DNA from 4 places in the Limosilactobacillus albertensis genome. Region 1 is predicted to be linked to each of the others. Evidence: predicted binding sites of a transcription regulator. Region 1 holds the regulator's gene; each other region holds the start of a gene.
What was found. The regulator Rex, encoded in region 1, represses fermentation and respiration genes when NADH is low (regulators of the CRP and FNR family bind a similar motif). The targets are predictions, from matches to a motif close to TTGTGAANTANTTCACAA.
Positions count from the first base shown of each region.

Region 2: a site for Rex is predicted at 1,767-1,784, ahead of H5S41_RS08805 (glycerol dehydrogenase). Genes of this name have one in related genera too.
Region 3: a site for Rex is predicted at 948-965, ahead of H5S41_RS09645 (NAD(P)-dependent alcohol dehydrogenase). Genes of this name have one in related genera too.
Region 4: a site for Rex is predicted at 1,520-1,537, ahead of H5S41_RS09745 (iron-containing alcohol dehydrogenase). Genes of this name have one in related genera too.

Region 1 covers NZ_JACIVD010000044.1:27,548-30,765, reverse strand. Annotated here, with positions in the region: gene groL (chaperonin GroEL) at 1-400, opposite strand, end outside; gene groES (co-chaperone GroES) at 490-774, opposite strand; gene H5S41_RS00895 (redox-sensing transcriptional repressor Rex) at 1,008-1,652, opposite strand; gene H5S41_RS00890 (ABC-F family ATP-binding cassette domain-containing protein) at 1,891-3,218, shown strand, end outside.
Region 2 covers NZ_JACIVD010000069.1:41,878-45,095, reverse strand. Annotated here, with positions in the region: partial or broken gene H5S41_RS08815 (alpha/beta hydrolase) at 1-542, shown strand, start outside; gene H5S41_RS08805 (glycerol dehydrogenase) at 624-1,745, opposite strand; gene H5S41_RS08800 (MFS transporter) at 2,176-3,218, shown strand, end outside.
Region 3 covers NZ_JACIVD010000069.1:209,459-212,676, forward strand. Annotated here, with positions in the region: gene H5S41_RS09635 (MDR family MFS transporter) at 1-577, shown strand, start outside; gene H5S41_RS09640 (hypothetical protein) at 590-916, shown strand; gene H5S41_RS09645 (NAD(P)-dependent alcohol dehydrogenase) at 1,112-2,236, shown strand; gene aldA (aldehyde dehydrogenase) at 2,274-3,218, shown strand, end outside.
Region 4 covers NZ_JACIVD010000069.1:228,472-231,689, reverse strand. Annotated here, with positions in the region: gene H5S41_RS09745 (iron-containing alcohol dehydrogenase) at 202-1,374, opposite strand; gene H5S41_RS09740 (NADPH-dependent FMN reductase) at 1,592-2,134, opposite strand; gene H5S41_RS09735 (hypothetical protein) at 2,202-2,396, opposite strand; gene rlmH (23S rRNA (pseudouridine(1915)-N(3))-methyltransferase RlmH) at 2,567-3,046, opposite strand.

The DNA.
Region 1 (3,218 bases):
ACATCTTCTTTAATGCTTCAACAGCAGTCTCAGTAGCCTTGTCAATACCACGACGAATACCAACCGGGTTTGCACCTGATGTAACGTTCTTCATTCCGGCATTTACAATTGCTTGAGTTAAAACAGTAGCAGTAGTAGTACCGTCACCAGCGATATCGTTAGTCTTTGAAGCAACTTCGGAAACAAGCTTTGCACCCATATTTTCAAAGTGGTCTTCTAATTCAATGCTCTTAGCGATTGTAACACCATCATTAGTAATAGTAGGTGTACCATAGCTTTGTTCCAAAACAACATTCCGTCCCTTTGGACCCATTGTTGTCTTAACAGTATCTGCTAATTTGTCAACACCACTGAGCATTGCGCTCCGTGCGTCTTCAGAAAACTTAATTTCTTTTGCCATTTATGTCACCTCAAAATTAAATTCATTTTTAAAAGAGACGATGAAAGAATTATATCCTCTTGTCTCAAACTTTTAATTTGTATATTTAACTATTCAACGATTGCTACTAAGTCCTTAGCATGAACAACTAAGTACTTTTCACCATCATATTCGACTTCGTTACCTGCGTACTTGTCAAATAATACGCGGTCGCCTTCCTTAACAGCTGGAGCAAGCTTTTGTCCGTTTTCTAAAGTACGACCTTCTCCAACGGCAATAACCTTTCCAGTAGTTGGCTTCTCCTTTACATTGGAAGCAAGGACAATTCCACCAACTGTCTTTTCTTCTTCAGTTTCAGCTTTTAGAACAACGCGATCTCCTAATGGTTTTAACACGTTAATCCCTCCATCTTGTTAATAATTTTATTTTTAGCACTCAAAACCTCTAAGTGCTAACCACATGTTTAAATATAACATGTTCTCCCCAAAATGCAACAGAAACACTTTGACTTTTTTTGACCATCTATTAAAAAGAATAAGATAAAAGCTTTTTGGATGTATAACTATTAACAAAATAGTAGATAAAAAGCATTAGTTTACCGCTTTTAGTAAACCAATGCTTGATAATTTTATTCAACTGAGTCTTCAGTATAGTTTTTAATAAAGTAGATCAACGTTTGAAGTTCGTTTGTTAAATCAATATTTTGAACTTGAACATTCTTCGGAACAGATAAACGAACTGGCGTAAAGTTAAGGATACCTTTTACACCAGCCTCAACTAATTGGTCGGCAACATGCTGAGCCTTAATACCAGGAACCGTTAAAATAACAACATCAATTTGCTGTTCTTTTAATTGCTTTACCATATCCTCAGATGGGTAGATAGGAATACCGCTCTTAACAGTATTTGCATATTCCGGCTTAGTATCGAAAGCAGCACTAATCCGTAAATTAGTGTCTTGATGGAAGTTGAAGTTTAACAAAGCACTTCCTAAACTACCAACCCCTACTAAGGCAACACTAACTAATGAGTCTTGATGTAAAATCCCCTTGAAAAACTTTAATAAGCTCTCAACATCATAGCCGTATCCCCGCTTACCTAATTCACCAAAATATGAAAAATCACGACGAATAGTTGCAGAATCAACTTGAACAGCTTCTGAAAGTTCAGTTGATGATACCCGTTGCTTATTTGCATCCTTTAATACATTTAAATAACGGAAATATATCGGCAACCGTTTCGCAGTTGCGCGCGGAATTTTTTTATTTGCCATTCTACTTTTGTTCCTCCTAAAACAGTCCTCTTTAGCCTAAGTAGCCAACTAATTACTAGGCCTTAATAAGGACGACATTACCAATCTTTACTTTGTGAAATTTAAGTCTGAGTATATTCTAGCAATTAAACCTTTTTTTGTGAACTAAAATACAAAAATATTTTCAACTTTTTATTTAAAATTAAAATCTGCTAAAATAAAACTGTATCAAATTCAAGTAATTAAATGAGGTTTCAATATGTTACTTTTACAGACAAATGACGTTGTACGCCGATTCGGCGCGGACGTTTTATTTCACAATATGAACATGCAAATCCAGGAGCATGGCCGGACTGCCCTCGTTGGTCGTAATGGTGCCGGTAAAACAACCTTGTTAAAAATGATTGCCGGGATCACAGAACCGGATGAAGGAACTATTACTAAAGTTAAGGACCTGACAATTGGTTACCTTGCCCAGGATCAAGGGCTGGATAGTCAAAATAGTATTTGGACAGAGTTAGATACTGTTTTTGCTCCTTTACACAAGATGGAAAAACAGATTCATGACCTAGAACAACAACTCGCTGACCTTGATAGTTCCGATAGCAATTATCAACAAATTCTTTCTACGTATGATAATCTGCAAACGACCTTTAAAAAGCAAGGCGGTTTTGAATACGAATCTCGAATGCGCGGAATCCTACATGGTTTTGGCTTTGGTGAAGATAGCTATAACACTCCGATCAATTCCCTTTCAGGAGGGCAAAAAACTAAACTAGCCCTTGCTAAAATTCTCTTGCAGGCACCAGGGCTATTAATTTTGGACGAACCGACTAACCACCTTGATATGAATGTCCTCTCATGGCTAGAGGATTATCTCAAGAGTTACCAAGGAGCATTGCTAATTGTTTCTCACGACCGTTACTTCCTAGATCGGGTTGTTAGCGATGTCTATGATCTCGATAATAAAACTTTAACTCACTATACTGGTAACTACACGCAATTCGTTAAGCATAAACAAGAAAGACTGCAAGCTGAATGGAAACACTATGATCAGCAGCAAAAAAAGATTGCTAAGCTCGAAGACTTTGTCAATCGAAATATCGTCCGTGCTTCTACCACCAAGCGGGCACAGGCGCGGCGAAAGCAATTAGAAAAGATGGAACGACTTGACCGTCCTGAAACTGATGATAAGTCGATCCACTTTCAATTTCATTCTGAAAAGGATAGCGGAAATGAAGTTCTTGACGTAGAACAGGCAAAAGTGGGCTACAATGAACAGGTGCTTGCCGGCCCGCTGTCATTTAATGTCCGAAAGCCACAGCGAGTTGGTATCATTGGTCCAAATGGTATTGGTAAGTCAACCTTGCTTAAATCAATTCTCCATAAGATTCCCTTAATTAGCGGTAACATTAAACTTGGTGCTAATCTTGACATTGGCTACTACGATCAGGAGCAACAGCAATTACACCCTAATAAAACCGTTCTTGAGGAAGTGTGGGATGATCATCCAGAAGTACCAGAAAAGGATATCCGTTCACTATTAGGTAGTTTTCTCTTTGTTGGGGATGACGTTTACAAAGTCGT
Region 2 (3,218 bases), on a different contig from region 1:
TCAGTTAGATTTCAATAAGCATGGTGAATATGCTACGAATGTTGTAAAAGCACTGCAGAAGCGATACCGCATTACTAAAATTAATATGGTTGGTCATTCCCTGGGAAATATTTCAATTATTTATTACATGCTTAGAAATGGACAAAATCAAAATATGCCGCAATTGCAAAAACAGGTGGATATTGCAGGACATTTTGCCGGACTTCAAACAAGTTCCCGTTGCAATTCAGCAACCAGCTGGCATGAAAATAGATAAAGATGGCAAACCAAATAAAATGAATGCAACATATCAGCAAATGACAAAAGCACGGCAAATGTACCCTAAAGGTCAAGTAGCTGTCTTAAACATTGTTGGAGATGTAGGAGATAAGACTGATGGCCGGGTTGATAATGCGTCGACTTTATCTCTTAAGTATCTAGTAGGGTCACGAGCAAAATCGTATCGGGTCCTTAAGATAACTGGAAAAGACGCTCAACATTCAAAACTTCATGATAATGCTCAGGTCGATAAGGCTATAATTAATTTCTTGTGGGGAAAATAGGGAACACAAATAGGCCTCTAGAGTTCGGTTTTACCGCGCTTTAGAGGCCATTCTCTTTATTTTACGATATTAAGATATTGATTACATTCGACTATGGTGGCAACGGTGCTTACTTAGATATTGCTTACTATAAGCATCAACGGCACGGAATGCTTGAGCTACATCATCAGGGGTAACGGTAAATGGTAAGCGGTCCATTGTGTCTTGCTCAGAACAAGCAGCTTCTCCAGCCTTGAGTAACTCCTCATCAGAAACGTTCTCAAGGTGAAGGTCAGCAAGAGTTGTTGGTAAGCCTAATGATAAGATAAATTGGAAATACTTGTCATAGCGTTCTTTATTAGCGCCTTCAAGCATTAGTTGGGTCAATGTTCCATAGGCAACCTTTTCACCGTGCGTTAGGTCATGTGTTTCTTCAAGGATCGTTAAGCCATCGTGAATTGCGTGAGCACCAGATAAACCGCCGCTTTCAAAACCAAGACCACTCATAAGGGTATTAGCTTCAACAATCTTAGCGAGCGCTGGTGTAACAACATGATCTTGGGCAGCAGCAACGGCAAGGTGCGAGTAGTTAAATAATGTCTCCTCACATTTTTGTGCAATTGCATTACCAACTAAGGTTTGCTTTTCGCCAAGCATTGTATCACTGTTAGCTTTAGCAACTGCTTGTGCTTCAACATTTGTCGCAAGAGCGTCTGCAATTCCGGAGATCAACATGCGAACGGGACCGCCGGCAATAACCTGGGTATCGACTAACACTAAGTCAGGATTTTGGTTATAGAACCGGTAGTGATCGAAGCCACCGTCATCAGTGTAGATAACCGAAAGGCGTGAACAAGGAGCGTCATTAGAGGCAAGTGTTGGCATAATAACTACTGGCAGGTGCAAGTTATCAGCGATAGCCTTAGCGGTGTCAACAGTCTTACCGCCACCGAGACCATAAATTACCGAGACGTTATTTTCTTTACCAATAGCGGTTACGCGGTCAACTTCATTAGTTGATGATTCGCCGTTAAATTGGACGCGGGTAACATCATAGCCATTATCTTGTAAATATTCTTCAAATTTTTGGCCAACGATTTTGTAAACCGTACTGCCTGCTAATAATAGGGGCTTTTTACCGAAACTCTGTAAATACTTGTTACTTGCGAAAAGTACACCTTTACCTTGAATATAAGACGATGGTGAACCAAATTCTTCAACCATAAAAATCCCTCCAATTATACTTTGTGTACTACATAACAATATCACTTTTGAAGAATTGTGGAAAGCTTAGTTACTTTTAAGTGATTTAAAATTAAGTGTTGACTTTAAATTATTAGAATGTTTTAATAATAGACAATAATTAAACGGAAAGGAAGATTCTTGATGACCTCATTATCATTAACTACTAAGAAATATTATTTCGGCTTTGCTTACTTTATGTAGGTCCGTGCTGTTTAGGTGCGGACTGGGACGTTCGGACCTAAGCAGAGTTGAGTTAATGATGCTTTGCTAGGTGTTGGTCTAGTAGAGCGAGATATTCAGGATTCCTGTATATAATTACGGCAGATTGTCGTTGCCTAAAGCGCTAACTAGATTGACTAAGTCTCAGATCTAGTTAGCGCTTTTTTACGATTATTAAAGGAGAAGAGATATGGAAATGCCTATTGCAGAATCACAGATTAATAAACGACGCCTGTCATTAAGCCTTTACATGAATTACCTGATCCATGGCTTTGGAATCATTATCTTAGCACAAAACATGGTCGCTCTTGGTGGCACCTGGCAAGTACCGATTAAAACAGTATCCTTTGTTATTTCAGGAATTGGAATTGGCCGTTTAGTTGCCTACCTAATAACAGGAACGCTAGCAGATATGCTTAGTCGGAAATTATTTGTGTTTATTGGAATGGCCTGTTACCTAATTTTTGCGTTGGGAATGGTAATAACGCATAGTATTCCAGTTGCTTATGGTCTGGCAATTTTAGCTGGGATTGCTAATTCCGCTTTGGATGCAGGGACATACACGACGTTAGTAGAAATGAATAATGGTAAAGGCTACGATACGATTTTAATTAAAGGTTTTGTTTCTATTGGCGAATTTATCTTACCGTTAATCGTTGCAGCCTTATCCGCCAATAATCTATGGTTCGGTTGGTCTTTTATCGTGATGGCGGTATTAACAATTGCGAATATGATTAACATGAGTACGGTTAAGTTTCCTAAAATTCAACGGGTAACGCTCCGTCACCACCAGCAAACGGTTAATCAATCAAAAAAGTCACTAAGGAAAATTTTTGCGACAATTCTTTTATTAGGATACGGCTACACCTCAATGGCCGTGATGATTTGGTTTACTCAATGGATTACCCTCTTTGCCCAAAAGTCACTAGGATACGGTAACCTTACTGCCCATACTCTCCTATCGCTTTACAGTGTTGGTTCGATTATTGGGGTAATTACTCTATTCATCTTATTGAAGCGGAATATTAATGAAATGACTTTATTAATTAGTTTGAATTTAGTTGCGGTTATTGCATTATTAATTATTTTAATCGAAGGCAATAATATTAACCTCGTAAGTATTGCAAGTTTAGTGTTTGGTTTTAGCGCTGCTGGAGGAATTATGCAAACAGGGTTAACGGTTTTCATGAACCTCTACCCTCATCATCGGGGAATGGTAACCGGGGCATTTTA
Region 3 (3,218 bases), on a different contig from region 1:
ACAGTCTAATTTATGGATCAGTTGGATTTTCTTTATTGCCCTTGTTGTGATTTGGACAATGTATGAGCAATGGGCAAGCAACTTGTCAGTATTTATGACTGATCAAGGAATATCAATGACAAAATACAGTCTTTTATGGACATTGAACGGGATTTTAATTGTTGTCTTCCAACTCGGAATTACGTGGCTCAATCGCTGGGTTAACCGACCATATGCTCAAGTATTTATCGGGATGTTTACGATCGGTTTTTCCTTTGTCCTCTTATTACATGCCCATTCGTATAGTTGGTTTGTTGCCGCAATGGTTATTTTGACTATTGGGGAAGCAACTGCTTTACCAACAATGCCAGCGATAGTCAATAGTCTTTCTCCAGTAGCAGTTAAGGGTAAGTATCAAGGAATTTTGAATGCATTCTCATCAATCGGTAAGGCAATTGGGCCGCTCTTTGGTGGATTGATGATTGAAGCTACTTCATATCATATTTTGTTCATTATTTGCGCTGTTTCAATTTTTGTAATGGAAATAATAGTATTCCTAGTTGTTAAAATAAAACGTGCAAAAGTAGTTGAATATTAAAGAAGTGATCGAATGTTTTACAATAATTTTGATAATGTGCATGGTGAAGATCGCTATGGAATGGTAGGGAAAATAGGCGACCCTTTTAGGGAAGAATGTGAACTAGCAATCTCATGCTATCGTTGCCATGAACAGCCGTTAGTAATTGCTGAAAGAAATTTGATGGATACTAATAATGATGACTCACAGCGATACCAAATAGTTGTTGTCTGTGATCATTGTGGTGCTGTCGATGAGTTTATAGTCAATGATGGTCGTGAACACAAGATTGGCAAATTAAAACATCGTAAATATCGGCCAATGGAAAGCGATATTATGAAAAAAGGAAATGTGGACTAAAATGTTCAAAGTTCCTTTTTTTTAAGATTTTTTGAAAAAAGTTTCACAAACATAAACCAATAATATCCACTACTCTAAGTAAGTGTGTAACAAATTCAATTATAATAGCCGTTTTCAAATGATTAAGTATTTTTATTTATTTGTGATAATATAAACATTGTAGAGATTGTCAAACATTTTAGGAGATGTTATGTTATGAAAATCAAAGCTGCTATTGTTGATGAAAAAGGTGCAAAGTTTGATATTCGTGACGATGTTGAATTGGCAGAGTTACAACCAGATGATCTTCAAATCCATATGGTTGCAACCGGTATTTGCCATTCCGATGAAGCCCTACGAAAAGGAGATGCCGAAATTGGCTATCCAATTATCCTTGGTCATGAAGGCTCAGGAATTGTTGAAAAAGTTGGTTCGGAAGTAAAGAATTTTAAGCCCGGTGACCATGTTGTACTATCATTCTATGGTTGTGGGAATTGTATTAATTGTCTTAAAGGTAAGCCGACAAAATGTTTGAACTATGCCGCAAATAATTTATCTGGAGTTCGGCCGGATGGAAGTGCGCACTTTACAGAAAATGGTCATCAAGTTGACGATATGTTCGATCAATCATCATTTACTACCACTACAATTGTTCGAGAACGGAATGCGGTTAAGGTACCAGAAAGTCTCGATTTACGGAAACTTGGTCCTCTAGGGTGCGGTTATGTTACCGGATCTGGTACAGTCTTTAATACCTTAAAACCAGAACCAGGTTCTACTATTGCTGTTGTTGGAACTGGAGCAGTTGGTTTAGCAGCAATGATGGCTGGTAAAATTTCAGGATGTACAACGGTAATTGCTATTGATCGTCATGATTCACGACTCAAGTTAGCTAAAGAGTTGGGTGCCACTGACACAATCAATACTACCAACGAAGATATGGTTAAGAAGATTATGGAATTAACTGATGGCAAGGGTGTTGATTATACGGTTGATACAACCGGTGCTACTGCTGTGATGGAAGATGCAATCCAAGCATTGGCACAAGGCGGGACATTAGCTCCGATTGCTGTTACTGCTAACCACATTGACGTTGATACATGGAATGACCTTTGTCCAAGTGATCGGACAATCGTGGGTGTTAACATGGGCGATTCAATTCCTCAAGTTGATATTCCACGACTCATTAAGTTCTATCAGTTGGGGATGTTTGACTTTGATAAGACAGAGAAGTTCTATGACTTTGATCAAATTAATGAAGCTAATGCGGACTCTGTATCAGGTAAGACAATTAAGCCTGTACTAATCATTGATAAAGATTATAAGCCTGATAAATATTAAAATGCTGGATTAATTCGATAAAAAGGAAGCAAAAATTATGAGTATGCCACATTATAAGATGTACATTAATGGTAAGTTTGTTGACACGGATTCTGGTAAAGAGATTACGGTTATTAATCCTAATAACGAGGAAACTTTAGGGACAGTACCAAGTGCGACCGTTGAAGAAACACGCGAGGCAATTGATGCAGCCTTTGAAGCTGAAAAATCTTGGCACCAGGTTCCAGCACCAACACGTGGCAGTTATCTTCATAAATTAGCTGATGAGATTCGTAAAGATCCAGAACCATGGATTAAGAACCTTCAAGAAGAACAAGGTAAGATCCGGTCCTTAGCAAAAACAGAAGTATTATTCACTGCTGATTATTTTGATTATATGGCTGCTGCAGGACGGACATATAAAGGTGAAGTCATTCAGTCTGATAATCGTAATGAAACGATCTTGCTAAAGCGGATGCCGATTGGTGTTATTGCCGGGATTCTTCCTTGGAACTTCCCATTCTTCCTAATTGCGCGGAAGATGGCGCCGGCTTTGGTAACAGGAAACACGGTTGTTCTAAAGCCGAGTTCTGATACCCCAATTGGCGCGCTAGAGTTTGCAAAGCTATGTGATAAAGTCGGGCTTCCCGCTGGAGTCGTTAATTTTGTTACTGGTCCAGGTTCTGTTGTTGGTAATGAATTATCAAAGAATCCTAAGGTCGGAATGGCTAGTTTAACAGGTTCAGTTAATGCTGGTAAACGAATTATGGCGGCCGCAGCTGATCATATTGGTGAAGTATCACTTGAACTAGGTGGGAATGCTCCCGCAATTGTATGTGATGATGCTGATTTGGATGAAGCGGTCACTGATATTGTTAATTCACGTTATGATAATAATGGACAGCTTTGCAATAATGTTCAACGAGTTTATGTTCAAGAAGATGTTGCAGAAGAGTTTACTCAAAAACTTGTTGATGCTGTTAAGGCAATTACTTACGGGGAT
Region 4 (3,218 bases), on a different contig from region 1:
TAGTTTCAAAAGAATACGCTTGCAAGTAACTTTGTGAAAAAAATTCAAAATATTAAGAATTAAAAGTAGACAAAAAAAGAGGGGGACAGAATTAGCTTGGCTAGTTCATAGTCCCACCTCCGTAAGGTTGGCTGGCAGTTTAATACGTAAAACAGTAAAGAGACTGAGCTGATTTCCAGCCTCTTTGTGTTTATTTACTTATTAGTAAATACCATCGTAAGCCTTTTGGTAAAGCTTTACAATGTCTTCAACAGTACCCTTACGTGGGTTAGAGAAGGCATTACCATCCTTGAGGGCATTCTTAGCCATCATTTCAAAGTCTTCTGGCTTAGCACCAATTTCCTTGATTGATGATGGAATACCAACAAGCCGGCACATTTCACGCATACCGTCAATTGACTTTTGAGCTGCTTCGTAAAGGGTAAGACCAGTAGTGTCAAAGCCCATTACCTTAGCCAGTTCAGCAAACCGTTCTGGACATGCGATTAAGTTATATTCTTCAACAGTGGTCAAGAGCAAGGCACAGCAAACACCATGAGGAGCATCATATTGACCACCGAGTTGGTGAGCCATTGCGTGGACATAACCGAGGTTAGCGTTATTGAAGGCCATTCCGGCAAGCATTTCAGCTTCAACCATCTTTGTCCGTGCTTCAACATTGTGACCATTAGCAACTACTTCTGGTAAAGCAGTTTGGATTAATTGAATTGCTTCTTTACATTGACTATCAGTAATTGGATTGTGGTCAACTGAAACATATGGTTCGATGGCTTGAACAAAAGCGTCACAACCAGTAGCAGCAGTGATGTCTTGTGGAATATCAAGCATTAACATTGGATCGTTGAATGATACCAATGGAATATTACGCCATGAAACAACAACGAACTTCAAGTGTGTCTTTTCATTTGTGATAACAGCGTGACGGGTTAATTCTGAACCAGTACCTGCTGTTGTGTTAACAGCCATTAATGGTGGAAGCGGATTATCCAAAGTTTCAATTCCGGCAAGCTTTGAAATGTCGTCACCGTTAGTTAAAACAATTCCAATACCCTTACCACAATCATGAGCAGAACCACCACCAACAGTAATGATTGAGTCACAATTTTCATCTTGGTACATCTTCTTACCAGCTTGAACGTTACGAATCTTAGGGTTTGGTTCAACACCAGTAAATACAACGTAATCAACACCGGCCTTTTCCAACGCAGCAGTTGTTTGCTTAACAGGACCGTTATCAATCTTAGATAAACCTTCAGTAGTAACGATTAATGGCTTGTGCATATTGAGCATCTTTGCACGATCACCAATTTTAGCAATAACACCAGGACCAAAGAAGTTAACGCTTGGCATTAAGAAATCAAATTGTCTATTCATTAAAATACCCTCCTCATGGCATTTGAATACGATACCATTATCATGCAAGCGTTTTAATTTTGCAATAGAAACATTTTGATTTTTGGCGCATTATCACCCAATTTGTAATAATAATTTTGCCTAATCCACTACAAAATCACGCTGTTTGTCATAATATTCACAAAATCAGTCATTTTTGCAATAATGTCCTACAATAATTTGCTACTTCAATCACAAACTAAAACAATTCATTTTCAAAAGCAGTACCAAGGAGTGCAACTTGTGAATTATATGTGTTTAGTTTACGATCAGCAGTCGCAATTGAATCATCCGGCATTAAGCTAATTTGTAAATTAACAGGAAGCGGCGTCATCTTCAAGCCAGTTATAACCAGTTTCATTGCAATTTGTGCTTGCGGTCCGCCATGTCCGCCAAATGTTACTAGACTAACCGGCTTGTCTCGCCATTCGTTACCTAAATAATCAATAGCATTCTTCAAAACTGCTGGATAGCCCCAATTGTATTGCGGAAAAACAAATACAAAACCATCATAGCTTTGAACCAATTTGCTCCATTTCCGTGTCTTTTCGTGAATATAGAGTCCCAAATAAGGAATTTTAGGTTCATTCATCATCGGTAAATCAATCTCTTTTAAGTCAATAATGTCAAATTGAACCTTTGTGCTTTTCTTTAGTTGAACTTTTAACCAATCAGCCACTTGCATACTCCGCCGATTGGGACGAACACTGCCAACAATAATTCCAACTTTTTTCATTATCATTGCCTCCTTTTAATATCTTCATTTTAATAGCTTTTTTGAAAAGGTAAAAGAAAAACGAGGAACTGAGCTAATCCCAGTGCCCTCGCTTCTTATGATAAAATGACCAATCAATTTTATATTTTGGACGTTTTACCTGCCACCAAGTCCGCAACTGTTTTGCTCTAAATTGGTAGCGTTCAAATTCATCGTTCTCAATTCTTTTCTCGGCAGGTAATGTCAACGGTGTTTCAACCGCTATATTCGCACTTGCCCTTCCTTGCATGGCAAATATCCCTGCTGCGACTAGTATCCCAAAAAGAATTATTTGATAACATTTAATCCTTATTTTAAATCAAATCCTTCAATCCTCATATCGTAATCGTCTGTCACTACAATTACTATACCACCTTCACCGGCTTTAAATAATTGCCTAAACAAAACTCAATAAATTCTTTACTTATGATATGGCAAGCCATTAATAATGGTAAAAGCCCGATAAATTTGTTCACTTAAAACTAAACGCATTAACTGGTGCGGTAAAGTAAACCGTCCAAATGATATTTGCGTATCTGCTCGTTTCAGGACTGCTGGACTTAATCCTAATGAGCCGCCAATCACAAAAGTAATATCACTATGACCATAAGTCGTTAATTTATTGATCTCTTTAGCAAATTCTTCAGACGTACGTTCTTTTCCCTTAATAGCAAGCGCATATACATATTCGCGGTCTTTAATTTTATCAAGGATTCGTTCTCCCTCTTTTGCCATCACTTCATCCATCTCAGCTTGGCTCAATGATTCAGGCGCTTTTTCATCAGGAACCTCGACAATTTCAAATTTACAATAGCGTCCTAGGCGTTTACCATATTCAGCAATTCCCGCCTTAAAATACTTTTCTTTTAATTTACCCACACCAATAATTTTTATATTCAAGATATCCACTACCTTCCACAGTTTATCCACAAAGTTATCCACAGGCAATTATGGAGTTTAATACTTTTTCCGAATGTTCGGTTAGTTTTTTATTAAAAAAGCGTTTTCTTAAAAATAACTTATCCACAGTTATCTACAGGAACGGTTGTTCATCATCGACTTGTAAATCCCT